Regions from separate parts of the Streptomyces sp. NPDC057565 genome, predicted to be linked through region 1. Evidence: riboswitches for the same ligand, from Rfam matches in the RefSeq annotation. Region 1 holds a riboswitch; each other region holds the start of a gene.

What was found. A riboswitch is a leader RNA that binds a small molecule or an ion and turns the genes downstream of it on or off. The one in region 1 is predicted to bind S-adenosylmethionine.
Positions count from the first base shown of each region.
Region 2: linked by a shared signal. The riboswitch ahead of ACFU8W_RS18980 (hypothetical protein) and the one ahead of ACFU8W_RS08585 (aminotransferase class V-fold PLP-dependent enzyme) in region 1 are both predicted to bind S-adenosylmethionine.
Region 3: linked by a shared signal. The riboswitch ahead of ACFU8W_RS50255 (IclR family transcriptional regulator) and the one ahead of ACFU8W_RS08585 (aminotransferase class V-fold PLP-dependent enzyme) in region 1 are both predicted to bind S-adenosylmethionine.
Region 4: linked by a shared signal. The riboswitch ahead of thrC (threonine synthase) and the one ahead of ACFU8W_RS08585 (aminotransferase class V-fold PLP-dependent enzyme) in region 1 are both predicted to bind S-adenosylmethionine.

Region 1 covers NZ_JBHVFU010000003.1:294,343-301,779, reverse strand. Annotated here, with positions in the region: gene ACFU8W_RS08595 (rhomboid family intramembrane serine protease) at 1-463, shown strand, start outside; gene ACFU8W_RS08590 (Lrp/AsnC ligand binding domain-containing protein) at 460-741, shown strand; gene ACFU8W_RS08585 (aminotransferase class V-fold PLP-dependent enzyme) at 809-2,236, opposite strand; SAM riboswitch class IV at 2,411-2,528, opposite strand; gene trpD (anthranilate phosphoribosyltransferase) at 2,613-3,677, opposite strand; gene ACFU8W_RS08575 (ubiquinol-cytochrome c reductase cytochrome b subunit) at 3,802-5,427, opposite strand; gene ACFU8W_RS08570 (Rieske 2Fe-2S domain-containing protein) at 5,424-6,476, opposite strand; gene ACFU8W_RS08565 (c-type cytochrome) at 6,473-7,282, opposite strand; gene ACFU8W_RS08560 (heme-copper oxidase subunit III) at 7,345-7,437, opposite strand, start outside.
Region 2 covers NZ_JBHVFU010000008.1:224,460-231,896, forward strand. Annotated here, with positions in the region: gene ACFU8W_RS18970 (cytochrome P450) at 1-1,125, shown strand, start outside; gene ACFU8W_RS18975 (cytochrome P450) at 1,122-2,375, shown strand; SAM riboswitch class IV at 2,509-2,618, shown strand; gene ACFU8W_RS18980 (hypothetical protein) at 2,671-3,078, shown strand; gene ACFU8W_RS18985 (LuxR C-terminal-related transcriptional regulator) at 3,237-4,343, opposite strand; gene ACFU8W_RS18990 (M4 family metallopeptidase) at 5,234-7,437, shown strand, end outside.
Region 3 covers NZ_JBHVFU010000105.1:478-7,914, forward strand. Annotated here, with positions in the region: gene ACFU8W_RS50230 (orotidine 5'-phosphate decarboxylase / HUMPS family protein) at 1-299, opposite strand, end outside; gene ACFU8W_RS50235 (sugar kinase) at 339-1,322, opposite strand; partial or broken gene ACFU8W_RS50240 (IS256 family transposase) at 1,591-1,788, shown strand; gene ACFU8W_RS50245 (MarR family winged helix-turn-helix transcriptional regulator) at 2,089-2,580, opposite strand; gene ACFU8W_RS50250 (multidrug effflux MFS transporter) at 2,579-3,928, shown strand; SAM riboswitch class I at 4,163-4,305, shown strand; gene ACFU8W_RS50255 (IclR family transcriptional regulator) at 4,502-5,215, shown strand; partial or broken gene ACFU8W_RS50260 (hypothetical protein) at 5,411-5,650, opposite strand; gene ACFU8W_RS50265 (TetR/AcrR family transcriptional regulator) at 5,806-6,543, opposite strand; gene ACFU8W_RS50270 (NAD-dependent epimerase/dehydratase family protein) at 6,683-7,437, shown strand, end outside.
Region 4 covers NZ_JBHVFU010000046.1:23,486-30,922, forward strand. Annotated here, with positions in the region: gene nagA (N-acetylglucosamine-6-phosphate deacetylase) at 1-188, opposite strand, end outside; gene ACFU8W_RS40110 (ROK family protein) at 188-1,120, opposite strand; gene ACFU8W_RS40115 (hypothetical protein) at 1,232-1,432, shown strand; gene ACFU8W_RS40120 (DUF3263 domain-containing protein) at 1,465-1,758, shown strand; gene otsB (trehalose-phosphatase) at 1,914-2,789, shown strand; gene ACFU8W_RS40130 (trehalose-6-phosphate synthase) at 2,798-4,192, opposite strand; gene ACFU8W_RS40135 (glucosyl-3-phosphoglycerate synthase) at 4,247-5,197, opposite strand; SAM riboswitch class I at 5,350-5,476, shown strand; gene thrC (threonine synthase) at 5,494-6,795, shown strand; gene ACFU8W_RS40145 (MoaD/ThiS family protein) at 6,829-7,107, shown strand.

The sequences.
Region 1 (7,437 bases):
GCATCTGCTCGGCAACATGCTCTTCCTCTACGTGTTCGGGGCCATGACCGAGGAGCGGATGGGCCGTGCCGAATTCACCTTCTTCTACCTCGGCTGCGGTTATCTCGCACTGCTGGCGTACGCGGCGGCCCACGCGAGATCCGACCAGACCCTCGTCGGCGCGTCAGGGGCGATCTCCGCGGTGCTCGGGGCGTTCCTCTACCTGTTCCCCAGGGCGCGGGTGACCAGCCTCTTCCCGTTCCTGCTCTTCCTTCCGCTGCGCTTTCCCGCCTGGATCGTGCTGATCTTCTGGTTCGTGCTGCAGTGGATGGCGGCGCAGGGCGCGGGCAACGGTCCCGGGGTGGCGTATCTCGCCCATGTGGTCGGCTTCGTCTGCGGCTTCGCCTACGCCTGGGGACGATACGGCCGTGGGGCTAGAGTGAAGGCTCCAGCCACGGCCACCGAGGGAGAAAGCCAGCCGTGATCACCGCGATCGTGCTCATCAAAACCAGCGTGGACCGGATTCCGGAGATCGCCGAGGCCATCGCCGCGCTGGACAATGTCAGCGAGGTCTTCTCGGTCACCGGTACGTACGACCTGATCGCCATGGTCCGAGTGGCCAGGCACGACGACCTCGCGGACGTCATCCCCGGCCGGATCAGCAAGATCCAGGGTGTCGAGGGCACCGACACACATGTCGCGTTCCGTACGTACTCGCAGCACGACCTGGAGGCGGCCTTCGCCATCGGTCTCGACGCGTAGGTTCGCGTCGCACTTCTGCCGGGGACGGGCAGCGCTGCCCGTCCCCGGCAGAAGTATGACGGGCCCGTCAGACCTGCGCCGCGCCCCGGTCGGGAACACAGCGGCCGTCCTCAGTGCGGTACGTCCACTGGGCGCCCTTGCTCACGAGTTCCTTGACCGCGCGGACGAAACGCTCGATGTGCTCGTCCGGCGTGCCCGCGCCGAAACTGACCCGGATCGCGTTGAGCGACCGCTCGCCCGGCTCGGCCTCCGGCGCACCGCACTCGCCCGGGTCCTGCGGGTCGCTGCCCAGCAGGGTGCGGACCAGCGGGTGGGCGCAGAACAGTCCGTCGCGCACCCCGATGCCGTACTCGGCGGAGAGCGCGGCGGCGAAGTGCGAGCTGTTCCAGCCCTCCACCACGAAGGAGATGACGCCCACCCGCGGGGCGTCGTCGCCGAACAGCGACAGCACCTTGACCTGGGGAACCTCGGCAAGGCCTTCGCGGACCCGGGTGACGAGCTGCTGCTCACGGGCGACGAGCCGGTCGAAGCCGGCCTCGGTGAGCGCCTTGCAGGCGGAGGCGATGGAGTAGACACCGATGACGTTGGGCGAACCGGCCTCGTGCCGGGCGGCGGTCGAGTGCCACTCCACGTCCACACCGCCGTCGGTGCGCCGGGCGACCTTCCGCGAGGCGCCGCCGCCGGCCAGGTACGGCTCGGCGTCCTGCAGCCAGTCGGCGCGGCCCGCGAGGACACCGGAGCCGAACGGCGCGTACAGCTTGTGTCCGGAGAAGGCGACCCAGTCGACGTCGAGCTCCTCGATGTCCACCGGGTGGTGCGGGGCGAGCTGCGCGGCATCGAGCACGATCCGGGCGCCGTGCGCGTGGGCGGCGGCGGCCAGCTCCTTCACCGGCCACAGCTCACCGGTGACGTTGGAGGCGCCGGTGACGCAGACCAGCGCCGGACCGTACGGGTCGCGGTCGGCGAGCGCCCGCTCCAGCGTCTCGACGGCCTGGGCCGGGGTGCGCGGGGCGTTGAGGTAGGTGACGCGGGCGTCGCGCCAGGGCAGCAGTGAGGCGTGGTGTTCGGTCTCGAACACGAAGACCTGGCAGTCGGCGGGGAGCACCGCGGCGAGCAGGTTCAGCGAGTCGGTCGTCGACCGGGTGAAGATCACCTGGTCCCCCTCCCGTCGCCCACCACCCTTGTTCGACCGGGATTCGCCCGAATCCCCCTCGAGGCGGCAGCCGAGGAACTCCGCAACGGCCTTGCGGCTGTTCTCGAAGAGGTCCGTGGAGAGCTGCGAGAGGTAGCCGGCACCGCGGTGGACGCTGCCGTAGTACGGGGCGTACGCGGCGACGTCGTCCCACACGCGCTGCAGGGCCGGGGCGCTGGCCGCGTAGTCGAGGGCGGCGTACGTGACTTCACCACCGGTCACCAGAGGAACGGTCACATCACGCCCCAGAACGGGCAACGGGGTACAAACGGACTGGTCGGCGGCAGCGGTGGAAACAGACATGGCGAACTCCCGTAAGAGGCAGGCGAATTCACTGCGCCGGCGGACACGCGGCAGCGCAGGAAGAAGAAAAAAGGGGGTGCGGAGAAGGGCCTTGGGCCCTATCGCATTCGCTTGCTCACAAGAGGCTCCTTGAGGACCAGGACCCCAGGGATGTGACATTCAGAGATGTCGAGGGGTCCGCGCTTGCCGCAGACCTCGCTGCCTACGGCCTGGTCTTCACCCGGGGCACCCCGCCACGGACGGAGGGTTGCCGGACAGCGGGCCGGGGCCGTAGTCGCTGTCACTCATGACCTGACCAGCATCCTGCCATACGTGCGCCGACGTGCAAGGCGCAGTCCAAGATCTGGACTGCGCCCTGTGCCACATTTCCGTACGGTCAGGTGTTGCTGACCGCCACCCAGCGCTCCAGCGCCGCCCGAGCCGCACCCGAGTCGATGGATTCGGCGGCCTTCGCCATTCCGGCGGCGAGCTGCTCGTTCAGTGTGCCCTCGCCCGGGTCCAGCGCCACCAGCGCCGCCGCCGAGTTGAGCAGCACCGCTTCGCGTACCGGACCGGTCTCGCCGGCCAGCAGCCGACGGGCCACATCGGCGTTGTACGACGCGTCGGCGCCGCGCAGCGCCTCGACGGGGACCAGCTGCAGACCGACGTCGCGCGGGTCGAACGCCTCCTCGCGCACCTCTCCGTCGCGGACCACCCAGACCCGGGACGTCGCCGTGGTGGTCAGCTCGTCCAGACCGTCGTCGCCGCGGAAGACGAGCGCGGAGTTGCCACGCTCCGCGAGCACGCCCGCGACGATGGGAGCCATCTTCGGATCGGCGACACCGATGGCCTGGGAGCGCACCTGCGCCGGGTTGGTGAGGGGCCCGAGGATGTTGAACGTGGTCTGCGCGCCGAGTTCCTTGCGGGCCTTCGCCGCATACCGCAGGGCGGGGTGGAACTTCACCGCGAAGCAGAAGGTGATGCCGGCTTCCTCCGCCACCTCGACGACACGCTGCGGGGTCAGCTCCAGGTTGACGCCGAGCTTCTCCAGGACGTCGGAGGCGCCGCTGGCCGATGAGGAGGCCCGGTTGCCGTGCTTGACGACCTTGGCGCCCGTGCCCGCGACGACGATCGCGGACATCGTGGAGATGTTGACCGTCTTGGCGAGGTCGCCGCCGGTGCCGACGATGTCGACCGTGCGGCCCGGCACGTGGATCGTGGTCGCGTGCTCGTACATCGCGCGGACGAGTCCGGTGACCTCGTCGACGGTCTCGCCCTTGGCCCGCAGGGCGACGGCGAAACCGGCGATCTGCACGTCGGTCGCCTCACCGCTCATGATGCTGTCCATCGCCCACGCGGTGTCGTCGGCGGTCAGGTCCTCGCCACGCATCAGCGGGTTCAGCACGCCCGGCCAGGAACGAGCCGCCACGCTGTCGCCGCCGATCGGGGTCACAACGTTCATGGTCCGCTCCTGGGGTCCACAGCCGATAAAGGGGATACACCCCACCCTATCGAGCCCCACGGACAGCGAAGAGCCCCGTCCATCGAATGGACGGGGCTCCTGCTGTGGCGATCAGTTCAGGTGATCAGTGGTGGCCGTGGCCGCTGGTGATCTCCTTGTACTCCTCGACGGTGGGCTTTTCGATCTGGTTGTGCTCGCCGAAGTAGCCCTTGCTGAGCTTGGCCCGCAGCTTCTGCATCGCGGGCACCTTGCGCTCGACACCGTTCTCGTCGACCGTCGGGCCGATCTCGACCGGCTTGTACTGCTCGTGCGCGGTGAGCGTGTGCAGCTGCTCGGGACCGAGCGGCTCGTGGATCTCGACGAACTCACCGTGCGGCAGGCGCTTGATGATGCCGGACTCGCGTCCGTGCAGCACCTTCTCCTTGTCCCGGCGCTGAAGACCGAGGCAGATTCGCTTCGTCACGATGAACGCGACGACCGGCCCCACAAAGATGAAGATCCGGACGAACCACGAGATGGCGTTCAGCGAGAGGTGGAAGTGCGTGGCCCAGAGGTCGTTGCCACCGCCGATGAAGACGATGACGTACTCGGTGATCCAGGCGACGCCGAAGGCGGTCCGGGTCGGGGCGTTGCGCGGGCGGTCCAGGATGTGGTGCTCGCGCTTGTCCCCGGTCACCCAGGACTCGACGAACGGGTAGACCGCGATGATGGCGAGTACCAGACCGAAGGCCATCAGCGGGATGAACACACCCAGGACGAGCGTGTGACCCCAGAGGTTGATCTCCCAGCCCGGCATCACTCGGATCAGACCCTCGGCGAAGCCCATGTACCAGTCGGGCTGGGCGCCGGTGGACACCTGGTCCGGACGGTACGGGCCGATGGCCCAGATCGGGTTGATCGAGGCGATGGCCGCGATGACGGCGATGACACCGAAGACCAGGAAGAAGAACCCTCCGGCCTTCGCCATGTACACCGGCAGCAGCGGCATGCCGACGACGTTCTTGTTCGTCCGGCCGGGACCCGCGAACTGCGTGTGCTTGTGGTAGAAGACCAGGATCAGGTGGGCCACCAGCAGCCCGAGCATGATGCCCGGCAGCAGCAGGATGTGGATCGAGTAGAACCGCGCGACGAAGTCGCCGCCCGGGAACTCCCCGCCGAACAGGAACATCGAGATATACGTGCCGACGATCGGCATGGACAGGATCGCGCCCTGGGTGAAGCGGACACCCGTACCGGAGAGCAGGTCGTCCGGGAGCGAGTAGCCGGTGAAACCGGTGAACATGCCCAGGACGAACAGCAGGAAGCCGAAGAGCCAGTTGATCTCACGCGGCTTGCGGAACGCACCCGTGAAGAACACGCGCATCATGTGCACGAACATGCCGGCCAGGAAGATCAGCGCGGCCCAGTGGTGGATCTGGCGGACCAGGAGACCACCGCGGACGTCGAAGCTGATGTCCAGCGTCGAGGCGTAGGCCTCGGACATCCGGATGCCCTGCATCGGCTCGTACGAGCCGTGGTACACGACTTCGTTCATGCTCGGGTGGAAGAACAGCGTCAGATACACACCCGTGAGGATGATGATGATGAAGCTGTAGAGGGCGATCTCACCGAGCATGAAGGACCAGTGGTCCGGGAAGATCTTGCGCATGTTGGCCTTGGCCAGGGAGTAGATCCCGAGCCGGCCGTCCGCCCAGTCGGCCACCCGCTCACCGGCAGGCGCCTTGCGCTTGGTGTCGGTCACAGTACTCATCCGCGCTCCCAGAAGGCAGGACCGACGGGCTCTTCGAAGTCACCGAGCGCTTCGAGGTTGCCCTCGGCATTCACACCGATCCGCAGCTGCGGAAGGGCGTGACCGGCCGGACCGAAGATGACGCGGGCGCCGTCGGAGAGGTCGAAGGTGGACTGGTGGCACGGGCAGAGCACGTGGTGCGTCTGCTGCTCGTACAGGCTGATCGGGCAGCCGACGTGGGTGCAGATCTTCGAGAAGGCCACGATGCCCTCGTGGGCCCACTCGCGCTCGCGCTTGTCCTTGATGTTCTCCGGCTGGATACGGATGATCATCAGCGCAGCCTTGGCGATCTGCGTCTGGAAGTCGTGAGCGTCCTCCTCCAGGCCCTCGGGCATGGCGAAGGTCAGCGAACCGACGGCGACGTCCTCGGGACGCAGCGGCTCCATCGTGTTCATGTTGATGAGCTGCTTGCCCTTGGCCCACAGGGTGTTGCGGAGCTTCTTCTCCGGCAGCGGACCGAGGTCGCGCAGCAGGACCACACCGGAGAGCGGCACCAGGGCCAGCGCACCGAACATGGTGTTGCGGATCAGCTTGCGCCGGCCGAGCGCGGACTCCTCGGCACCGGCCGCGAAGTCGGCGAGAACCTTCGCCTTGACCTCGGGCTCGGCCGCGATGGCGTGACGGTCGTCGGCCACCTCCACGTCGGACATCAGCGTGCGCGCCCAGTGGACGGCGCCCGCTCCGATCGTGAAGAGGGCCACGCCCAGGGTCAGACCCAGGGAGAAGTTGAGCGCGCTCACGTGACCGAACGGCCAGATGTACACGATCTTGTCGACCGGGAAGATGACGTACGAGGCGATGAAGCCGACCGTCGCCAGCATGGACAGCACGAACAGGAGCGCGACCGTGCGCTCCGACCGCTTCGCGGCCCGTTCGTCGATGTCCTGGATGCGCGGCTTGTGGGCCGGCAGCCCCGGGTCTGCGAACGGGTCGTCCGCGACCTCTACCGCGGTGTGCGCGGTGCCCTGCTCAGCAGGCAGGTTCTCTTCTGGAATCTCTTGGCTACTCATGACTTCTTGGCCTTAGCGGTGTGGGCCGCGACCCAAACGGCAACTGCGATCAGTGCGCCGAGCCCGAAGATCCAGGCGAACAGACCCTCGCTGACCGGACCGAGCCCGCCCAGCTTGAGGCCACCAGGGGTCTCCGACTCGGCGCTGTTCACGGTCTTGATGTACGCGATGATGTCCCGCTTCTGCTGCTCGGGCATCGTCGTGTCGGGGAAGGACGGCATGTTCTGCGGGCCTGTCTGCATGGCCTCGTACACGTGCTTCGGGTCCACGTCCTCAAGGCTGGGCGCGTACTTGCCCTTCGTCAGCGCACCGCCCTCGCCGGTGAAGTTGTGGCACTGCGCGCAGTTGGTACGGAACAGCTCGCCACCCTTGGCGATGTCCGCACCGTCAGGGCTGACCTGGTCCTTGGTCGGCACGATCGGGCCGGCGCCGAGCGACGCGACGTACGCCGCGAGCTGGTCGATCTCGGCCTGGCTGTAGATGACCTTCTTCTTCGGTACCTGGGCACCCGGCTGCTGCGCCGGCATACGGCCGGTGCCGACCTGGAAGTCGACGGCGGCGGAGCCCACGCCGACCAGGCTCGGCCCGTCGGTGGTGCCCTGACCGCCGGTTCCGTGGCAGCTGGCGCAACCGACGGAGTACAGCTTCTTGCCCTCATCGATGGCGAGGGACTGGGCGGTGTCGTCGGCCTGCGCCTTACTCGCGGGCGCAAACGCGGCGTACAGCCCCCCAGTGGCCGCCAGCGCGAGGAGTAGTACGACGACCGCCGCCAACGGATGGCGTCGTCGTGCGGAGAGCTTTTTCACGGATTACCCCGGTGTCAGGATCTTCTGCGTCGATGCTGGATGTGGTTCGGGTTCGAACCCGGTTACTTGATCATGTAGATCGTGGCGAAGAGGCCGATCCACACGACATCGACGAAGTGCCAGTAATAGGACACGACGATGGCGGCGGTCGCCTG
Region 2 (7,437 bases), on a different contig from region 1:
CCCGGCGGTTTCCCCGCCTGGCTGGTCATCGGATACCGGGAACTCCACCAGGTCACCAGCGACGGCGAGTTGTTCCCCCGGGACGTCGGGCTCTGGAACCAGTGGGAGAACATTCCCGAGGACTGGCCACTGCTCCCGATGGTCGGCCGTCCCATGCCGTCGATCTACTTCACCGCGGGAGCCGAGCACCGCCGCCACGTCGACATGGTGGGGCCCGCTCTGGAGGGCGCCGACCCGTTCGAAATCCGGCGCCACTGCGAGGAGTTGGCCGACCGGCTCGTCGACGCCGTCTGCACGCGGGGCGCGGCCGATCTGGTGGCCGAGTTCGCCGAGCCGCTGCCCGTCCTGGTCCTCGCCAGGCTCGTCGGCTTCCCGGACGCGGAGGGAGCGGACATCGCACAGGTGCTGAAGGACCTCGCCGACGGCGGTCCCGAGGCACAGAGTGCGCATATGCGCTTCGGGGAGCACATGCAGCGGCTGGTCGCGACCAAGCGTGCCGCGCCCGGAGACGACGTGACCTCCAGGATGCTGGCGTACCACGAGCCGTTCACCGACGAGGAATACGTCCTCGACCTGATGGCCATCACCGCCGCCGGCCATCTGACCACCGCCGACTGGATCAGCAACTCGCTGCGGCTGATGCTCACCGACGACCTGTTCGCCGACTCCCTCGCGGGGGGACGACACAGTGTGGCCGAGGCGATGAACGAGGTTCTCTGGGAGGAGAGCCCGACCCAGATCCTCGCCGGCCGCTGGGCCTCCCGCGACACCCGGCTCGCCGGCCGGAACATCCGCGCCGGGGACATGCTGCTCCTCGGCCTGGGGGCGGCCAACTCCGACCCGCACGTACGGCAGCGCATCGCCACCGAGGGAATGTCCGGCCAGGGCGGCAACAGCGCCCACCTGGCGTTCAGTTACGGTGAGTACCGCTGCCCGTTCCCCGCGCAGGAGATCGCCGAGACCATCGCCCGGACCGGTATCGAAGTGCTCCTCGACCGGTTGCCCGACCTCGCCCTCGCGGTGCCCGCGCAGACGCTCGTCCGCCGACAGTCCGCCTTCCTGCGGGGGATGACCTCGCTGCCCGTCCGGTTCACGCCCGTACGCATGACAGGAGACTTCTCTTGAACTGTCCTCACGCCGCATCCCACGAGCCCACTACGGGGGGCGCGACCGTGGTCATCGACCCCATGGTCCAGGACCTGGACGGGGAGACGGTGCGCCTGCGGGACGCCGGGCCGCTCGCCAGGATCGAACTGCTCGGGGTCCCTGCCTGGACCGTCACCCGGCATGCCGAGGCGCGTCAACTGCTCGTCGACCCACGCCTGGTGAAGGACCTCGATGCCTGGGGTCTCTGGCAGAGCGGTGCAGTGACGCATGCCTGGCCGTTGATCGGCATGATCGATGCGGGACGGTCCATGTTCACCGTGGACGGCGAGGAACACCGGCGGCTGCGCACCAAGACCTCCCAGGCGATCACACCACGCCGGCTGGAGGCCATCCGCCCGGACATCGAGAAGTTCACCGAGGAGCTGCTGGACGCCCTGGCCGAGCAGAGCAAGGACGGTGTCGTCGACCTGAAGTCCGTGTTCGCCCAGCCGCTGCCCATGCGGGTGGTCGGCATGCTGATGGGCGTGGACGAAGCCGAACACCCCATGCTGATGAAGAGGTACAAGGCCTTCTTCTCCATGCTCACCCCGCACGAGGAGCGGCTTGCCCTGCTCGCCGAGCTGGACGTCTTCTACGCGGCGCTCGTCCGCAGGAAGACCGCGCAGCCGACGGACGACCTCACCAGTGCGCTCATCCTGGCCGACGAGGGCGGAGAGCCGCTCACCGAGGAGGAGGTGGTCGGGAACCTCAAGGCCATGGTGGCGGCAGGCCACGAGACCACCATCGGGTTGATCCTCAATGCGGTACGGGCCCTGCTCGCCCACCCCGACCAGCTGCGCATGGTGCTCGACGGCGAGATCCCGTGGGACACGGTGATCGAGGAGACGCTGCGCTGGGACACCCCCACCACCCATCTGCTGATGCGGTTCGCGACGGAGGACATCCAGGTGGGCGACCAGGTGATCGCCAAGGGGGAGGGCGTCGTCATCTCCTACCGGGTCATCGGCCGCGACGTCGAACAGCACGGTCCGGACGCCGACGCCTTCGACATCACCCGAGCCACGCCGATCCGCCACATGACCTTCGGTCACGGCCCGCACATCTGCCCCGGCGCGGCGCTCTCCCGGGTCGAGGCGGGCATCGCCCTGCCCGCACTGTTCGGCCGCTTCCCCGGGCTGAGGCTCGCCGTGCCGGACGAGGAGCTCCGCAAGCTGCCGGTGATGACACAGAACGACATGGAGTCCTTCCCTGTGCTGCTGAACGGCTGAACAGGAGAGCGCGGGTCGTCCGCCGTCGTCCCCCGTCTCGGGTGACGGGGGCGGCCCGCACGGAACTCGGTCGTCAGGTGCGGAATCTGACCTCGTGTCGACCACCGCGGGTCGTGGGTTAGGGTTTCCCGTAGGTCATGAGTTCCAGTGCGCAGCCCCGGCTGGCTGGACGGCACCCCGCTCCGCTGCGGGTGCTCCGGGTGACGACCTGCCCCGTGCACGACGTACGGGGAACAGCGGACCACCGGGGTGTGAGCGGCCTGGGTCCACGATCCCGGGAAGGCGATTCCTCACCATGCTTCCTCACTCCTTTCGAACCGACGGATGCTCCCGTTACAGCCCCGGCCATCATCTGCACTGGATCCACGCCAAGAAGTGCAGCGAGGAGCCGGGCCAGGCCGTGGAGCTGCTGCTGACCGCGGACGATGTCCGTGACGACGGGTGGGTCGGGCTGCGCCCCGCGTTCGACTACGCCGAGGACCTGCCCGATGTGTGGATGCACGCTCCACATGCGCTCCAGGAGCTCCTCGCCGAGCACCGGGGACGGGTGTACTGGCTGCCGCGGTGGCACGCCCTGCGGATCGAGCACCAGGGCGACGCGGCGGTGGGGCTGGTGAACGTCGGGTTGGAGAGCGGGGAGCTGTGCGCCACCGATGCGCCCGGTTCGCGGCCGCCTCGTGGGGGCGTCACGTACGGCTTGTAGTCGCGCGCCTGGTGCGGCGGATTGCCCGGCGGTCCGCGGGCGGGGCCACCGGTTCGCTCTGCGACTTCGGGCGGATGCTGCCGAGGCACAGGACGTCGCCAGCGCGGGTCATGGCAACGACGAGCCTCGCCTTGATCAAGGCCCTCGTCGGTGAACTCTCATGCTCCGGCGCCAGGCCCGGCCGTTCGTTCGGCGGGGGCCTCCGCGACGCCCGAGGCGTCCCCGATCCAGCCTCGTTCGCGTGCCAGCAGCGCGATCTGGAAGCGGGTTCGCGCACCGAGGAGTTCGGCGGTCTCACTGATGTGCTTCTGGATCGTCCGTCGGCTCAGCCCCAGGACCCGGGCGATCGCGTCGTCCGTCAGACCCGCGCACATCAGGGAGAGGATGTCGCGCATCCGCCCCGTAGGCCGGCCGTCCGGTTCCGCCGCAGTGATCGGTGGCCGACCTGGGCCGCTGTCCAGCGACACCGGGGTCGCCCGTTCCCAGACGCTTTCGAAGAGGGCGGTGAGCACTTCGAGAAGCGTGGCCGAGTGCACGATGAGCGAACCCGCGGACGGGTCCTCCTGCCGCAGCGGCATGATGCCGGCCGTCACGTCGAACACCACCAGTTTCATCGGGAGCCCGGCCAGCAGCCGCAGTTCCCCGCCCCGGGCTGTTCCGCTCAGGGCGGTGCGCAGCGAAACGGTGTCGGTCATCCCGTCGGTGTCGTACACCGACCGGAGCCGCACTCCGTCGGGCACCGGCACCTCCGGGGTCGGCGCGTCCGAAACAGCTGCGAGGTCAGTCGGCACCGAGGTGCGGTCGAGCACCGCGGACCGGGTGACGTACGGAGGTTTGGCGAGATGGAGCACCTCGTGCCGACTGGACGCGAGCAGCTGCGCGTAACGTACCCCGACCTGCTCGGCGCTCTCCACCACCTCGAACAGGTCGGAGGTGACCCGACGGTGCGACGCCGAGCGGTATGCCTCGTGCAACCGCTCCATGTACAGCTCCGCCCGCGCCAGTTCCTGCCGCTTCTGGGCCAACAGCGAACCGAGAGTGGAGCGGGGCGGGCCCGCGCTCCAGCGCGTGGGCCGATCACCGACGCGGATGACCAGGCGCTCGTTCTCCAGTGCCTGCAGGGCGCGTTCGGCGGCTGCCGGGGTGGCCCCGAGCGCTTCGGCAACCGCCTCGCTGCTCAGCTCCGGGTGCGTGACCAGGCATTCGAGTACCCGGCCGGCCAAGGGGCCCAGACCGGTCCCGGCCCACGGCAAATCCGACGACACCGCCACAGCTGTCCCTCTTTCGGCGTGCTGGCGAGGCCGATCGTACGCGGCGGAGTCGGCCGGAGGAATTACATGCGCGTTACATCACTGTCCGGCGGGTGCGAATCCGTTCCGTTCCTGTCTGTTCCTGTTCACATCTGCGCAGTTGCGCGGACCCGCACTCCGGACCTCCTTGCCCGGCGGATTGCGCGCCGGACAGGGTGATCACAAGCCGCCGTCGCGACGGTGCGTCGAAACCTGTTCGGACATTCGGGGCCTAGTCGAGACATGTCGGCACGATGGAGATATTTCATGCCACAACCCAACCTCGCACCGGTGCGCGGAAGGTGGACCTCCCGGCGCGTCGCCGTGCTCGTCGCCGCCGCCCAGCCTGCGGAGGTGACATCGGCCCGGCCGGCCGCATCGGGACGTATGTCGAAGCCGATGCCGGTTTCCGGGTCGTCTGTTCGACTCCGCGGACACCGGCCGACGGTTCGTCCGGCGCGGCGGCGCGACCGGCAACACCGATCCGGTGACACGGTTCCGTCCCGCCGGGAACGGCTGCTGAACCGCACCACCTGCGGTGGCCGCCGGATCCCCCGCCGACGGCCGCCCCCGACTTCGATCGTCCGACTCTTCGTCGGAACGCGCGAGTTGGTGCAGTAACGCCACAAGGGTTCATGTCTTCGCCGCATGGCCAAGCGGTCGCACGCCGCCGCGCATCGTCACGCCGGAGGCACACCGAGTCTCCGGTTCCCCACCCCCACCGGCCGTCACCACGCGTCCGGACAGAAGGAGTTACAGCAGTGCCGAACAACTCCCGTGACAACAGGGGCATATCGCCTCATGGGCGTCTCTTGCATCGTGGAATCTCCCCATATGGGCGCGTCGCGACAACTGCGGCCGTTGCCATGGCCGCGCTCATCGTTTCGGCCCTCCCCGCCTCGGGCGCCGTGTCTGCCCCGGTCGGCACGGATCAAGCACCACGGCAGATAGCGGCGGAGCCCCGGCCCGGTGCCAGGTCCGTCGCGCTCTCCCCCGCGCAGCGCAGGAAGCTGCTCGAGGCTGCGACCGACGCTCGTGCCACCACCGCCCGTTCACTGAAGCTGGACGATCGGGAGGAGCTGATACCCAAGGACGTCGTCAAGGACGCCGACGGCACCGTGCACACCCGCTACGAGCGCACCTACGCCGGCCTGCCCGTCATCGGCGGCGACCTGGTGGTCCACGAGCAGGGCGCGGCCCGCACCGTCACCAAGGCGTCGGACGCGAAGGTGTCGGTGCCGACGACCAAGGCCGCCGTCACGGCCGCGACGGCGGGGAAGTCCGCCCTGGCCGCAGCAAAGACCGAGAAGACCCGGGACGCGACCCCGGACGGCTCACCGAAGCTCGTCGTCTGGCTCGGGAACGGAAGGCCCACGCTCGCCTGGCAGTCCGTCGTCGGCGGCGTCCAGGAGGACGGCACCCCGAGCAGTCTGAGCGTGGTGACCGATGCGACGACCGGCAAGCAACTCCAGAGCGTCGAGCAGATCCGCACCGGCACCGGTCGGAGCCAGTACAGCGGCCAGGTGGAGATCGGCACCGTGCAGAACGGCAGCCTCTACGAGCTGACCGACCCCGAGCGCGGCGGCCACAAGACGTACGACCTCACCGGCGTCGGCGGCAACGGCGTCCTCGTCACCGACGACGACGACATCTGGGGCGACGGAACGACGGCCAGCCGGCAGACGGCGGCTGTGGACGCCGCCTACGGCCAGCGGCAGACCTGGGACTTCTACCACGACCGGTTCGGCCGCAACGGCATCGCCGACAACGGTGTCGGGGCCTACTCCCGGGTCCACTACGGCGACGGATACGCCAACGCCTTCTGGGACGACCGGTGTTTCTGCATGACCTACGGCGACGGCCTGAACAACGCCAAGCCGCTGACCGAACTCGACATCGCCGCCCACGAGATGACTCACGGCGTCACCTACGCCACCGCGAACCTGACCTACTCCGGTGAGTCCGGCGGCCTGAACGAGGCCACCAGCGACATCATGGGCACCTCCGTGGAGTTCTTCGTCAACAACTCCACCGATGTGCCCGACTACATGATCGGCGAGCTCGCCGACGTCCGCGGCACGGGCAAGCCGCTGCGCTACATGGACCAGCCCTCCAAGGATGCCTCCGTCAAGGGCACCTCGCAGGACTACTGGACCCCCGAAACCAGGAAGCTCGACCCGCACTTCAGCTCCGGCGTGGCCAACCACTTCTTTTACCTGCTCTCCGAGGGCAGTGGGAAGAAGACCATCAACGGCATCGCCTATGACAGCCCCACGTACGACGGCCTGCCGGTCGTCGGTCTCGGCCAGCGCGACGCGACCGCCGTCTGGTACCGGGCGCTGACGCTCTACATGACCAGCAGCACCGACTACGCCGGCGCCCGCACCGCCACCCTCCAGGCCGCCGCCGACCTGTTCGGCCGGACCAGCGACGCCTACGAGGCCGTCGGCAACGCCTGGGCGGCCGTCAACGTCGGCGCCCGCTATGTGAACCACATCGCCGTGATCGCCCCCTCCACGCGGAAGTCGGCCGTCGGCCAACCGACCAGCCGTCAGATCGAGGCGACGAGTTCCCGGCCGGGCCGCCTCACGTACTCCGCGGAAGGGCTGCCCCAGGGCCTTTCCATCAACGCCGAAACGGGCCTGATCACCGGCACTCCGAGGAAGGCCGGCGACTTCGCGGCGGCCGTCACCATCAAGAACTCTCCGACGGTCAAGCGCACGGTGCGATTCGTGTGGACCGTCCTTGCCTCCGGCGGTGACTTCTTCGTCAACCCCGCCCGGTTCGACATCCCCAACTGGAAGTCCATCGAGTCACCGCTCATCGTCGGCGGCCGCAAGGGCAACGCCCCCAGTGACCTCAAGGTCACGATCGACCTCTACCACCCGTGGGTCGGCGGTCAGGTGATCAGCCTGGTCAGCGAGAACGGCACGGAGATCCCGGTCAAGAACTGGTACTGGGACACCGGCGAGGGCGAGCTGCACACCACCTACACGGTCGACGCGTCGGCGGTCCCCGCCAACGGAACCTGGAAGCTCCGGGTCCAGGACGACACCCCCGGCATCTTCAC
Region 3 (7,437 bases), on a different contig from region 1:
AGCTGCACCGCCTTGTCGAGGGTCGCGTCGTCGGCGATACCGAGGACGGTGGCCGAGGAGGCGCCCGCCTCGTAGGCGAGGGTGAACTCGAAGACCGCGTCGTCGGCGGTCTTGAGGTCGGCGAGGACGGGCGCGCCGTGGGCCGCGGCCACGACCTGATGTATGGACTCCATGCCGAACTGCTTGATCAGGGATGTGCCGACCTCGATCCAGTCGGTGTGCGGGGCCACGGCGGCGGCGATCCGCACCGCGCGCTCCAGCGGGATGCGGTCGAGGGCGATCTGCAACTGCAGGGCCACGGGAGGATCTCCTTGATGAACGGGGTGATGGATGGTGCTTCAGGCGGCGACGTGGGCGTCGAGGAACTCCTCGAGTTCCGCACGGGTGGGCAGGCCGTCGCTGTCGCCTCGCCGCGTGGTGGCGAGGGCACCGACGGCCGTGGCCCGGCGCAGCGCCTGCGGTGCGTCGAGCCTGTCGAGACGGGCGCTGATGAGACCGGCCGCGAAGCCGTCTCCGGTGCCGACGGAGTCGACGGACCGTACGGAGAAGAGGGGCTGGACCCAACAGCCGTCGTCCTCGAACAGCCGGGTCGCGCCGTGCCCACCGTCCTTGACGACGACGCGGCGGGCTCCGGCCGCCAGGTAGTGGCATGCGATGCCCTCGGCGTCGTCCCGGCCGGTGAGCAGCCGACCCTCGCCGAGCCCGGGCAGCACCCAGTCCGCCCGGGCCGCGAGGTCGCCCACGACCTGCACCATCTCGTCCCGGTCCGGCGACAGCGCCGGGCGCAGATTGGGATCGAAGGAGATCGTGAGACCCGCGGCACGGGCGGTCTCCATCGCCTCGTATGTGAATTCGCGTGCCGTTGGCGACAGGGCGGGCGGGATGCCGGTGACGTGCAGATGTCGGGCACCTGCCAGCCGAGCGGTGGCGGCGGGGGAGGAGGCCAGGCGGCTGCCCGCGGAGTGGGCGCGGAAGTAGACCACCTCGGGGTCGCCCACGTCGGCGCGGCCCTTGAGCTGGAAGCCGGTCGGGGCATGAGCATCGACCTCGACCGCGCCGGTGTCGATGCCCTCACCGCTCAGCGCGGAGACGACGTGGGCGCCCAGCGGATCGTCGCCGACCCGGCCCGCCCAGGCCGTGGCGTGACCCAGGCGGCTCAGCCCGATCGCGACGTTGACCTCCGCTCCGGCGAGCGCCCGGGTGTAGCGGTCGACCTGGGAGAGGGGGCCGTTGTCCTCCGCGCGGAACATCACCATCGTCTCTCCGAAGGTGACCGCGTCCAGGCGGGGCGGCGGCAGATGGGCGGGGGGTTTCAGGGGCACGTGGTCTCTCCTGGGCGGGGCGGGTGGGTGCCGTGGATCACCGGGTTGGCGAGGGTGCCGATTCCCGCGACCGTCGCCTCGACCTGCCCGCCCGGACGCAGCGGTCCGAACCCGCCGGGGGGCGCCGGTCAGGACGACGTCTCCAGGGCCGAGGGGCAGGTAGGCAGCGAGGTGGCAGAGGATCTCGGTGACGCCGCGGGCCGGATGCGCGGTGGAGGCCGGGCGGACGGTCGTCGAGTACGGGCAGGTCGGCTAGGAGAGAGTCAACCGGCGCAGCGGTTATCGCCCGCGCGAGTGGAACATGCGGGCCGGAACGACTGAGGTGGTCATCCCGAAGCTGAGGCAGGGCGGTTACTTCAACTTGTCGCACCGGCTGCTGGAGCGCCTGTCCGGAGTCCAGCTCGTCGTCTCAGGCGCCCACGCCGGCCGGGTCGACGCGATCGGCCGGCCGGTCGGGCCGGACTGAGAAGAGGCCAGGGTGTTCTTTGGCTCTTTTGCCGGTGGCACCTCGCCGGCACCTACCTTCGCCCTGCTGCTCGGCGCCGTGCCGACCCGCGAGAGGGTAGGCACTGAACGTGCCGGGGGCCCTACCTGCGCTTGGGACAGCGGGGCGCTGTTCCGGTGACCAGCAGGATGCAGAGTTCAGCGGCCATCGACACCAGCCGGGCACTGGCCGATCGGCCAGGCCGGAGGCAGGCGCGGAAGTGTTGGGGCAACGCGCGCTGTGTGCCGCACCCGGGGATGGCGTCGGGTGAGGAAGTGGACGTCAGCCGCGCCCGGCTCGTTCCTCCATCGCGTTCACCAGCCGACCCAGTGCCTTCAGCACCCACTCTCGATCCTTTCCGAGTCCCGTCAGCAGCTCTGCCTCGGTCGCGAGCTGGCGGGGGAAGAGCTCGTCGATGGCCCGGGCGCTGGTGGGAGTGATGGTGACCAGGGCGGCGCGACGGTCGGCGGGATTTGGCCTTCGGGCGATGAATCCGCGCCTTTCCAGCTTGGCGAGGGTCTTGCTCACCCCGGCCCGGGACAGACCCAGCTGCTCGGCGAGGCGGCGGGCGATGACGGGGGCGGTGGCGTACCGGAGGGGGATGAGCGTGTCGACCTCGGGTGGGGTGAGCGGGCTGCCCGCGTAGAGCGATTCCACCGCCCGGTCATGCAGGCCTGTGGCGCGTTTGAGTAGACCGACGAGCTCCATCGGCGATGTGTCGAGGTCGGCGTTGTGCCGGGCCCACTGTGTACGGATCTCGGACGGGGAGGACATGGTGCTCGCCTCTTCGGTCTGGACCAATTTGTTGAAAGGTGAACTACTGGTTTACTGTTATGTCATGATTTTTCCCCTTTCTACTCGTGTTGGAGGCACGCGTTCCGCCACCTCCGCTTCGCCGCCCGTCCCCTCCCGGCGGGCCGTCGTGGTGCTCGTCGCCGTCCTCAGTGCCCTGACCGCAGTCGTCCCGCTCGGAACCGACATGTACGTTCCGGGGTTCCCCGCGATGGGGGACGCCCTTGGGGCGAGCAGTTCGGCCGTGCAGCTGACCATGACCGCATATCTGGCCGGACTCGTCGTGGGGCAGCTGCTGATAGGGCCGATCAGCGACAAGATCGGCCGACGCCGCCTGCTGATCGGGGGCGCGGCCGGATTCGCCGTCTCCTCTGTCCTGTGCGCTGTCGCGCCGAGCGTCGCGGTTTTGACCGGTGCCCGTTTCCTGCAGGGCGCGGCCGGCGCGGCGGGCTTGGTGCTGGCCCGGGCCGTCCTCGCCGACCGCTTTCACGGACGAGAACTACCCCGCTACTTTGCGGTGCTGTACCAGATCATGAGCGTCGCGCCGATCGCAGCTCCTGTGCTTGGTGGAGCCACCCTGTCGGTGTCCACGTGGCGTGCGGTGTTCATTGTCCTGACGGCGATCGGCCTGCTGCTGGTGATCGGCGTGATACGCGGTGTCCCGGAGTCTCTGCCGGTCGAGCGCCGCCACAGCGGCGGCGTGGCGAGCTCGTTTCGCGCGATGGGAGAATTGCTAGCCCGCCGCATGTTCATCGGCTACGCCCTCGTCCTGACCCTGGTCTCGGCGGCGCTGTTCACCTACATCAGCGGCTCGAGCTTCGTCTTCGAGAGCCTGTATGGGGTGTCGTCGACGATGTACTCCCTCATCTTTGCCACCAACGCCGCCGGCATGCTGATCGCCGGGGTGGTCTTCTCCCGCCTGGCCGGGCGCGTCCGCCTCAACTCGCTTCTCATGGCAGGTGTCGGCATCGCCGCGCTCGGTGTTGTCGCGCAGGTTCTGCTGGTGCTGGCCGTGGGCGAGACCCTCACCGGCACCTGGGTCACCTTGTTCGTCACCCTGAGCGGCGTCGGGCTGCTCTTCCCCGCGGCGATGAGTATCGGTCATGCCCTGGCACGAAACGCCTCGGGTGCCGCCTCCGCTCTCCTCGGCGGCTTCCAGTTTCTCTTTGGTGCCCTCGCCTCACCCCTGGTTGGCCTCTTCGGCGCGGACAGCTCTCTGCCGATGGCCCTCATCATGCTGACCGCAGTAGCGGCGGCGGGAGCTGCGCTGGTAGCGCTCGCCCGACCGTGGCAGGGCCACGGAGAACCAGCCACTGCGACCGGCAGCTGAACACGCTGAGAATCTCACTCAAGCGGCTTGACACGACATAGCAGCCTCGGAGGGCAGGCCAGCCGTGGTTTGCCGACGAGGGCTACCGAGGATGGTGCCCGTCCACCGCACGGCCTGCTGATCACCACCAGCCAATCCACCAGGCCAGCACGTCCCGACCTCAATCGCGTACCAAGTCGTCAGGGCTGGGGGAGGTTTGGCGGGCCGCCCGAGGCATCTTGTAAGGTTCCTCCCGAATCATCCAGAGGGGTGGAGGGACCGGCCCTACGAAGCCCCGGCAACTCCCCGGTCGAGTCGGCGCGCGACGCGCGCACCGCACCGGCCGGGATCAGTGCCAACTCCGGCCTGTCGCCAACGTGGCGCGGGAAAGATGAGGAGACACGGTGCTCTCTGTGCTGTCCTTCGCCCGGGCGCTTCCCGCCCCGGCCCTTCCGCGTACCCGTCTCGTGTCCGGCGCAGGCAATCGGCCGACTCTTCCGGCCTGTCCCCGCTGACCTCACCGCTCCTCGCCCGGAGCCCCCGTGAGCGCAACCCAACCGCCGCTCGCGGGATTTGAGACTGGAGTACCCATTCATGGAGAACACGAGCGGCGTAGGTGTGCTCGACAAGGTCACCTCGATCCTCAGTGCCTTGGAGGCCGGCCCCACCACCCTGGCCGGACTGGTTGCCGCCACCGGTCTGGCGCGGCCCACCGCCCACCGACTCGCCGTCGCGCTCGAACGACACCGCCTGGTCACCAGGGACATAGAGGGCCGGTTCACCCTCGGTCCCCGACTCGCCGAGCTCTCGACCGCCGCCGGCGAGGATCGCCTGCTGGCCGCCGCAGGCTTGGTCCTCACCCGCCTGCGCGACGCCACCGGCGAGAGTGCTCAGCTCTACCGTCGGCAGGGTGAGGAGCGCATCTGCGTGGCTGCTGTCGAGCGCCTTTCTGGCCTTCGTGACGCTGTTCCCGTCGGCGTCACCCTTCCCATGAAGGTCGGCTCCGCCGCCCAGATCCTGCTCGCCTGGGAGGAGCCCGAGCGCCTCTACCGCGGCCTCCGGGGTGCCCGCTTCACCGCCACCGCCCTCAGCGGCGTGCGGCGCCGCGGCTGGGCCCAGTCCGTCGGCGAACGCGAGCCCGATGTGGCCTCCGTCTCCGCGCCCGTCCGCGGCCCGTCCAACCGAGTGGTGGCCGCCGTCTCCGTCTCCGGCCCGATCCAACGCCTCACCCGCTACCCCGGCGCCCACCTCTCCCAGGCCGTCGTCGAGGCCGCTGCCCGCCTCACCGAGGCCCTTCGCCACCCCTGATGAGCCCCCGCCGTCCCCGGCACAGGTCGTCGCGGCCGAACTGGCCTGTCGTTCCTGGCACCCCCGCCGCGCAACCCCCTGGCCAACCGCTGGCCGTCCCTGTCGGCCCTGACCACCTTGATGGCGGTCGACGACCGAGACCGGTGCTGCCGCTGCGCCGCACAGCTCCGCTCTCGCGGTGCAGTCGGCCAGCACCCCCTGGCCACCAGCCAGCCGGATCATCAACTGCGGAGCATGCGCACGCACCCCGCCCGGCCCCCGCCACCGCAGTTCAAGCGGCCGGGCGGCCAGAGCGCTGACGCGCGGATCGCGGTCAAACAGCATCACATGCAGCCGCATCGCCGTCGACGCGTAGTGCACCAGATGCCCGGTGGTTGCCGACCACCACCATCCCGGCGCCAACCGTTTGCCCTTGTGGACCGAGAACGGCCTCATCGGCGGACACCGCTCAAAGACCCACCTCACCAGCCGCTTCCGGCCACCGCAGACACCGCGATGCCTGCCCCGCCCGCAGGCGGTGCGCCGCCCGCGTCAGATTCGTCTCCCCGGCGACCTGCAGAAGTATCTGAGCTGTCGATGTTCCACGTCGCTCACCCGTCGCCGGGGCAGGAGGCGACCGTGGCGAGTCCGGCGAAGTCGGCCATGACCAGCATCTGATGCTCGAAGTACTCCCGTCGTTCCTCGATCAAGTCGTTGAGCCGTCCGAAGACCTCGAAGCTGACCAGGCCGAACATCTGGGTCCACAGCGTGAAGGCGGTGGCGATCAGCATTTCGGGTGCCGGTTCGGTCCAGGAGGGCTTCGGCATGGGGCCCTGGTCCAGTAGCCGACCCAGCTCCGCGTGGGTCGCCGCGGGCAGCGGCCGGGGCGGGGCCACCGGGCGCAGCCCGCGTTCGGCACCGTCGAACAGGATGCCGATCAGGGCCATCACGACTTCTGATGCCGGCCCCACCGTCTCCGGCGGGGCCATGTAGCTCGGTACCGGGCTGCCGTAGATCAGGGCGTACTCGGCAGGGTGGTCACGGGCCCACGAGCGCACGCCGTTCCCGAGCGACAGGAGCCGGCCCGGCAAGTCGTGGCGGGGTACGGCGGCTTCCGCCGCCTTCGCGGATGCGGCGAGCGCCGCGTAGGCGTCCGTGATGAGCGCGGTCAGCAACGCATCACGGTTGGGGAAGTAGCGGTACAGCGCCGAGGGGACCAGGCCGGCGTCCCTCGCCACGGCTCGCAAGGACAGGTTCGCTCCGTGCGTGGCCAGGTGCCGCTTGGCGATCGCGCGGATCTCCTCGACGGTCTCCGCGCGGATCCGGGCCCGCAGTGATGTCACCGACATGACGGCATTCTCGCACAGTGAGGAGAACAGTGGTCCGTAGCGTGAACAGTGTTCTTGACATGCGGGTCGCTGGTGGCTCACATTGATTCGAGATCACTGTTCTCGCAAGAGAACACCGTACACAGACTCGGGGTCACTCATGTCTCTGCACGTCATCGTGGGCGCCGGACCGGTAGGAACAGCCACTGCGCGCCTGCTCGCCGACCAAGGGGAACAGGTCCGCGTGGTCACACGGCGCGGTACCGGCCCGGACCACTCGGCCGTCGAGCGGGTGGTTGCCGACGCGACCGACGCGTCGGCTCTCGCTCGGTTCTGTGTGGGGGCGACCGCGCTCTACAACTGCGCCAGCCCGGCCTACCACCGGTGGCCCATCGATTGGCCCCCGCTGGCAGAGGCCTTCATCGAAGCAGCCCGCACCAGCGGCGCCGTGCTGGTGACCGCAAGCAACCTCTACGGCTACGGCCCGGTGACCGGCGCCATGACCGAGCGGCATCCGCTGTTGGCGACTGGCGCAAAGGGCCAGGTCCGGGCCCGGATGTGGGCCGACGCGCTCGCCGCGCACGAAGCCGGCCACATTCGCACCGCGGAGGTCCGATCCTCGGACTACCTGGGGGCCGGCACCCAGTCGCTGCTCACGATGACCGTCCTGCCCAAGGCGCTGGCGGGGGCGCGCGTGCGTGTCCCCGCGGACCTGGACGCGCCGCGCAGTTGGACCTACGTCGGCGATGTTGCGCGCACGCTGGTCGCCGTCGCGGCGGACAAAAGCGCGTGGGGCCGCGCCTGGCACGTGCCGGCCACCGCACCGGTCTCCATGCGCGACATCACCACCCGCGCCTGTGCACTGGCCGACGCGCCCCCGCCGCGGTTGTCCACCATGCCCGCGGCAGTGCTCTG
Region 4 (7,437 bases), on a different contig from region 1:
CCGTGGTTGTGCATGTCGACGAAGCCGGGGACGACCCAGTGGCCGGTCAGATCGATGGTCCGAGCACCCTCCGCCGGACTCCCGGCGATCCGAGTTCCCTCGACGATCACCCGGCTGTTCTCGACGGTGCCGGTGGGAAGAACCACCCGGGCCCCGGCGAGAACCGTGCTGTCTGCGGGTCCGGCCATCAGGCGGATACCTCCGTGGAGAGAAGATCCCAGGCGAGCAGCCCTGCACCCAGGCATCCGGCGGTGTCCCCGAGGGCCGCGGGGACGATGTCGGGCAGCTTCTGGAACGTGACACGTTCCTCGACGGCCGCACGGAGTGGTACGAACAAGGTTTCCGCTGCCTCGGCGAGACCGCCACCGATGATGAGCGTGTGGGGGTCCAGCAGGGTCAGCGCGGTGACGAGCCCGGCGGCGAGCGCGTCGACCGCGTCCTGCCATACCCGTACGGCCGCGGGATCGCCCGATTCGACGGCCTTCGCGCAGTCCGCGGCGTCGGCCTCCGGGTCCCCCGACGCGGCGGCCCAGGCGCGGCTGACGGCGGAGGCGGACGCGAGGGTCTCCAGGCAGCCGCGCTGTCCGCACCCGCAGTCCGGTCCGTCCGGCCGGACCACGATGTGCCCGATCTCGCCCGCGTACCCGTGTGCGCCCGCCTCGATGGTGCCCGCGATACCGATGGCTCCGGCGATGCCGGTGCCGAGCGGGACGAACAGGAAGCGGTCGGCGCCCCTGCCCGCGCCGATCCTGCCCTCGGCGAGGCCGCCGGTCCTGACGTCGTGGCCGAGCGCGACGGGTACGCCGCCGAGCCGTTCGCCGAGCAGGGTGCGCAGGGGGACGTCGCGCCAGCCCAGGTTCGAGGCGTAGACCGCGATCCCGTTCGCCGGGTCGACGATGCCGGGCACGGCGACACCGGCCGCGACGGCGCTCTCGCCGAAGTGTTCCTCCCCGTGGGCGCGCAGTTCCGCGGCAAAGGCGAGGATCGACTCCACGACGGCGTCGGGTCCGCGCTCCCTGCCGGTTGCGCGCCGGGCCTCGTGCAGCAGAGTGCCGTCGGCCCCGACCAGTGCGGCCTTCATTCCGGTGCCGCCCACATCGAGGGCGATGACGTGTTTCACGGGAGACAGTTTCGCCCGAGGACCCCCGATAGGTCTAGTCCACTATTGCTGTTTGTTGAGGATCCATACAAAAGTGTGGCAAAGCCTCGGAGTGCGCTCCGGAGCACGCCTTTGACCGGGCCTTCTGCCGAGCTCGGGGAGACGGGATCACATGGTTTCGTGCTCGCGGGCCTGACGATCCCTGCGTACACGTTTCTCATGCGGCTCACCGCGGGGCGGACACAGACACTCAACGAAACGGCCGCCGTGCTCGGTTCGATCTCGGCGGAGGCGTCGAAGGCGGCGGGCGCGGAGGGGCGGGTGACCGGGTAGCGGGTCCGGGGGCGGGCGATAGGTTGGCTCATATGACCGCCCCCGACGACGGCTCCAGCGAAGCGGAACCCCCTGCCGACAGCCCCGCCGACCGCCCCGGCACCGGGCTCTCCGACCGGGAGCGTGCGGTCCTGGCCGTGGAACGGCGCTCGTGGCCCGGCCCGGGGGCGAAGGAGCGGGAGATCCGGGAAGGCCTGGGCATCTCGCCGACGCGCTACTACCAGCTGCTGAACGCACTCCTGGACGACCGGCGGGCACTGGAGGAGGACCCGGTGACGGTGAACCGGCTGCGACGGATCCGGGAGGCTCGGCGGGGGCGGCGGTGATGCTGCGGCATCGCCGCGCATCCAGCCCCTCCGGCGACGCAGGAGCGGGTGCCCCGGTGCGGAGCCACCGATTCCGGGCAGGGTGGGCAGGGGGAACAGGCCGAGCGCGGGCGCGGGCCGTAGCCGCACCGCACCACCCTCGATACCCTCGACCCATGGGCAGCACTCCGGAACAGTCCCTGCCGACCCCCACCACCCCGGCCGGCCGCGAAGGCCTCGCCGCTCTCCTCGCCCGCCCCGAGCGCGCGGTCGTCGCGCTCGATTTCGACGGCACCCTCGCCGAGATCGTCCCGGACCCGGAACAGGCCCGCGCCCACCCCGGCACCGTCCCGGCCCTGGCCGCGCTCGCTCCGAAGGTCGCCTCCGTCGCCGTGATCACCGGGCGCCCGGCCGACGTCGCGGTCCGGCACGGCGGCTTCGCCGGGGTCCCGGGCCTTGACCACCTCGTCGTTCTCGGCCACTACGGCGCCGAACGCTGGGACGCCGTCTCCGGCGCCGTCCACGCCCCCGCCCCGCACCCGGGCGTCGCCGCAGTCCGCGCCGAACTTCCCGGCCTGCTCGAACGGTTCGCCTCCTGGCGCGGTACCTGGATCGAGGAGAAGGGCCGGGCGCTCGCGGTCCACACCCGCCGTGCCGCCGACCCGCAGGCCGCGTTCGACGCGCTGCGCGGCCCGCTCGGTGCGCTCGCCGCCCGGCACGGGCTGATCGTCGAACCGGGCCGTCTCGTCCTGGAGCTGCGACCGCCCGGCATGGACAAGGGTGTGGCGCTCACGGAGTTCGTCCGGGAGACGGACGCCGAGTCCGTTCTCTTCGCCGGCGACGACCTGGGCGACCTCGCGGCCTACGCGGCCGTGGAGAAGCTCCGCGCCGAGGGCCCCGACGGCATCCCGGGCCTACTGGTCTGCAGCGGCAGCGCCGAAGTACCCGAACTGGCCGAACGCGCCGACCTGTTGCTGCCGGGACCGGGAGCCGTCGTGGAGTTTCTCTCGGCCTTGGCGCACCGCCTCCGGTCGGGTCCCATCGAGGTGTGACGGGCGCGTCACCCCTGCCGCAGCGCCTCCAGCTGCTCCAGGAACCACTGCTGCGGCGGCAGCGCCGTCGCCGCAGCGGCCAGCCGCTTCGAGCGCTCAGCCCGTTCCCCGTCCGGCATCGTCAGAGCCTCGTGCAGGGCGGCCGCCGTCGCGGACACGTCGTAGGGGTTGACCACGATCGCGTCGGCGCCCAGCTCCTCGTACGCCCCCGCCTCCCGTGACAGCACCAGCGCGCAGCCCGCGTCGGAGACCACCGGGACCTCCTTGGCGACGAGGTTCATGCCGTCGCGGATCGGGTTGACGAGCGCCACGTCCGCCAGCCGGTACGCCCCCAGCGAGCGCGCGAAGTCGTCGTTCACATGGAGCAGGACCGGGGTCCAATCGGGTGTCCCGTACGCCGAGTTGATGTCGTCCGCCAGCCTCTGCACCTCGGCCGTGTACTCCCGGTACACCGTCAGGTCCTGCCGCGACGGGTACGCGAACGCCACATGCACCACCCGCTCGCGCCACTGCGGGCGGGTGCTCAGCAGCTCCCGGTACGCCAGCAGCCCGCGCACGATGTTCTTGGACAGCTCCGTACGGTCCACCCGCACGATCGTCTTCCGGCCGGTGCCGCCCACCTGCTCCCGCAGCACCGCCATCCGCTCGTCCACGTCCGCCTCGTGTGCGCGGCGGCGCAGGAAGTCCGCGTCCGCGCCCAGACCGTGCACGCCGATCCTCGTCCGGCCCGTGCCGCCCAGGATCTCCGTGCAGCAGCCGATGAACGCGTCCGCCCACCGCCGGGTCAGGAAGCCCGCCCGGTCCGCGCCGAGCATGCCGCGCAGCAGCTGCTCCGCGATGTCGTCGGGCAGCAGCCGGAAGTAGTCGACCGGGGCCCACGGGGTGTGCGAGAAGTGGCCGATCCGCAGGTCGGGCCGCAGCTCGCGGAGCATGCCCGGGACCAGCGCCAGGTGGTAGTCCTGCACCAGCACCGCGGCGCCCTCGCCGGCCTCCTCGGCGAGCGCCTGCGCGAAGGCCAGGTTGTACGTTTCGAATGACGCCCACTGCCGGCGGAACTCCGCGTCGAAGACCGGATCCAGCGGTGTCTGGTACAGCATGTGGTGGACGAACCAGAGCACCGAGTTCGCGATGCCGTTGTAGGCGTCGGCGTGGACGTCGGCGTCGATGTCGAGCATCCGTACGCCCGGCTCGGCGATCTTGTGCCGGACCGCCGCCCTGTCCCCGTCGCCGAGCGCCGCGCAGACCCACAGCTTGTCCTCGACCGCGCTCAGGCCGGAGACGAGCCCGCCGCCGCCCCGTCTGGCGCCGATCGAACCGTCCGCGCGCAGCGCGTACGAGACGGGGCCGCGGTTGGACGCGACGAGTACCTGGGCAGCCGACGTGACCGCGTGCTCGGAGACCATGTTGCGGAATCTAGCCCGATCGCGAACCACCCAAACGTGCGAAGTCAGGCCGCGTCAGGCCGCGCGGCGTGAAACGTACTCCGTGATCTCGCACATCGGGGGCCGCTCCTCCGTGTCCACCGGATGGGTGCGCGGTACGAAGCCGTCCTCGCCGCGCTCGAACTGGGTCAGGGCCGGACGTACCAAGTGACCTCGGGAAAGTCGGAGTTGAGCGGTGCGATAGATCGCCGCAGCCATCCGTCCCAGCGCCTGGCCGTCCTGGTGGCGGTGTCTGCGCACCCCCACGTCGACCTGCGCCAGCGCGTCCAGCCCGACGGTGTGCAGGGCGTCCACCAGCAGGCCGAGTTCCACTCCGTAGCCGACGGGGAACGGAAGCCGCTCCAGGAGCGAGCGCCGTACCGCGTATTCACCGCCGAGCGGCTGGACGAAGCCGGCCAGCTGTGGCCAGTGCAGATTGAGCAGCGGGCGGGCCACCAGTTCCGTGACGCGGCCGCCCTGACCCGCGGTGTCGCCCAGGGGGCGGTCGTACATCGCCTTGACGAACTGCACCCCGGGGTCGGTGAGCAGCGGGCCGACGATGCCGGAGACGAAGTCGGCGGAGAAGTCCCTCAGGTCGGCGTCTATGAAGCAGACGATGTCACCGCTGGTGACCAGGAGCGAGCGCCACAGGACCTCGCCCTTGCCGGGGAGCGCGGGCATGCGCGGGAGTATCGCGTCGCGGTGCACCACTCGGGCGCCCGCCTTCCGGGCGACTTCCGCCGTGCCGTCCGTCGAGCCGGAGTCGATCACCAGCAGCTCGTCGACCAGCGGCACCTTCTCCATCAGCTCGACCCGGATCGTCTCGACGATGGCGCCGACCGTCGCCTCCTCGTTCAGGGCGGGCAGCACCACGCTCACGCTCCCGCGCCGCGGGTCCCGGCCCTTGGCGGCGACGAGCCGGTCCAACGGGCGGTCGGCTGCCGACCAGGAACGCCTGGCCAGCCAGCGTTCGACCTCTTCCAGCACGGTCGATACTCCCTGTATGTGATCCATCTCGCGGTTCGGACGACTATCTCAACCGTCCGATGCTTCGGTTACAGTCTTGAACAACGCGGATGACCGGCGCATGTCGGGGTCCTCCGCCAATAAATGCCTGGGTCGATGATCCAGTGCCATAGCGCTCATCCAGAGGGACTGAGGGAACGGCCCGTTGAAGTCCCGGCAACCCTCCCGCCGACCGCGAGGTCAGGTGGGGAAGGTGCCAATTCCGGCTCGTGGCGAAATGCGCCGCGAGGAAGATGAGGAGAAAGGGCCTCGCCATCATGGCTGCGCAGACTGTTGCAGTAAGCACCGATTCTTCCACCGACGCCGTCGACCTCGGCCCCGCAGCGGCACTCTCCTGCCGCGAGTGCGGAGAGCGTTTCGAGCTCGGTCCCCTTTTCGCCTGCGCGTCCTGTTTCGGGCCGCTCGAAGTGGCGTACGACCTGCCGAGCGGCTCCCCGGACGAGCTGAAGAAGCGCATCGAGGCCGGACCGAACAACATCTGGCGCTACGCGCCGCTGCTGCCCGTCCCCGCCGATGTCGCGGACAAGCCCAACATCAACCCCGGTTTCACCAAGCTGGTCAAGGCCGACAACCTCGCCCGTGAGCTGGGCGTCACCGGCGGGCTGTACGTCAAGGACGACTCCGGCAACCCGACGCACTCCTTCAAGGACCGCGTCGTCGCGATCGCCGTCGAGGCCGCCCGCGCCTTCGGTTTCACCACCCTCTCCTGCTCCTCCACCGGCAACCTCGCCGGTGCGGTGGGCGCGGCCGCCGCCCGGGCCGGCTTCCGGTCCTGCGTGTTCATCCCGCACGACCTGGAGCAGGGCAAGGTCGTCATGGCCGCGGTGTACGGCGGTGAGCTGGTCGGCATCGAGGGCAACTACGACGACGTCAACCGCTTCTGCTCGGAGCTCATCGGCGACCCGCTCGGTGAGGGCTGGGGCTTCGTCAACGTCAACCTGCGCCCGTACTACGGCGAGGGTTCCAAGACGCTCGCCTACGAGATCTGCGAACAGCTCGGCTGGCAGCTGCCCGACCAGCTCGTCATCCCGATCGCGTCCGGCTCGCAGCTCACGAAGATCGACAAGGGTCTTCAGGAGCTGATCAAGCTCGGTCTCGTCGAGGACAAGCCGTACAAGATCTTCGGCGCCCAGGCCGAGGGCTGCTCCCCGGTCTCCACGGCCTTCAAGGCCGGTCACGACGTCGTGCGCCCGCAGAAGCCGAACACGATCGCCAAGTCCCTGGCGATCGGCAATCCGGCCGACGGTCCGTACGTCCTGGACATCGCCCGCCGCACCGGCGGCGCGGTCGAGGACGTCAACGACGAACAGATCGTCGACGCGATCAAGCTGCTGGCCCGCACCGAGGGCATCTTCGCCGAGACGGCGGGCGGGGTGACGGTCGGCGTGACGAGGAAGCTGATCGAGGCGGGTCTGCTGGACCCGACGCTCACCACGGTCGTCCTGAACACCGGTGACGGTCTGAAGACTCTGGACGCGGTCGCCCCGACGACCGGCCCGACCGCGACCATCCGGCCCAGCCTGGACGCGTTCCGCGACGCCGGCCTCGCCAACGGCTGACCCGACCACCCGAGACGTAAGGAAGGCACCCACATGAGCGTCAAGGTCCGTATCCCCACCATCCTGCGCACCTACACGGGCGGCCAGGCCGAGGTCCCGGCCGAGGGCTCGACCCTCTCCCAGGTCATCGAATCGCTGGAGCAGAACCACCCGGGCATCGCCGCGCGTGTCCTGGACGACCAGGGCAAGCTCCGCCGCTTCGTGAACGTGTACGTCAACGACGACGACGTGCGCTTCGAAGGCGGTCTGGAGACGGTGACCCCGGACGGCGCGGGCATCTCCATCATCCCGGCGGTCGCGGGCGGCTGCTGACGTGTAGTCGGCCTCTGCGGCCGACTCCGCAGCGTTACCGGAATTGCCCCCTCTGCGAGCTGAGCGGAGGGGGCAATTCTGCATGGTTGAGCGCGGTAGAGTTGGGAAGTCCCCTCCGCTGCCCGTGCCGACCGCATATGAGAATGCGCCCGCCCGCGACAAGATGCAGCCAAAGTGTTCCAACTCCTTGCGCCGTAAGTGGCCTTTGTCCGGCCCGACTTGCCCTGGAATCACATAAATTCCCCATATTCGGGCGTTCGGCGCTGCCCAGAATTCTCGTCCGATTGACCTGTTGCAGAGGGCAGTTGGGCAGATACATTCGGCCGCGGT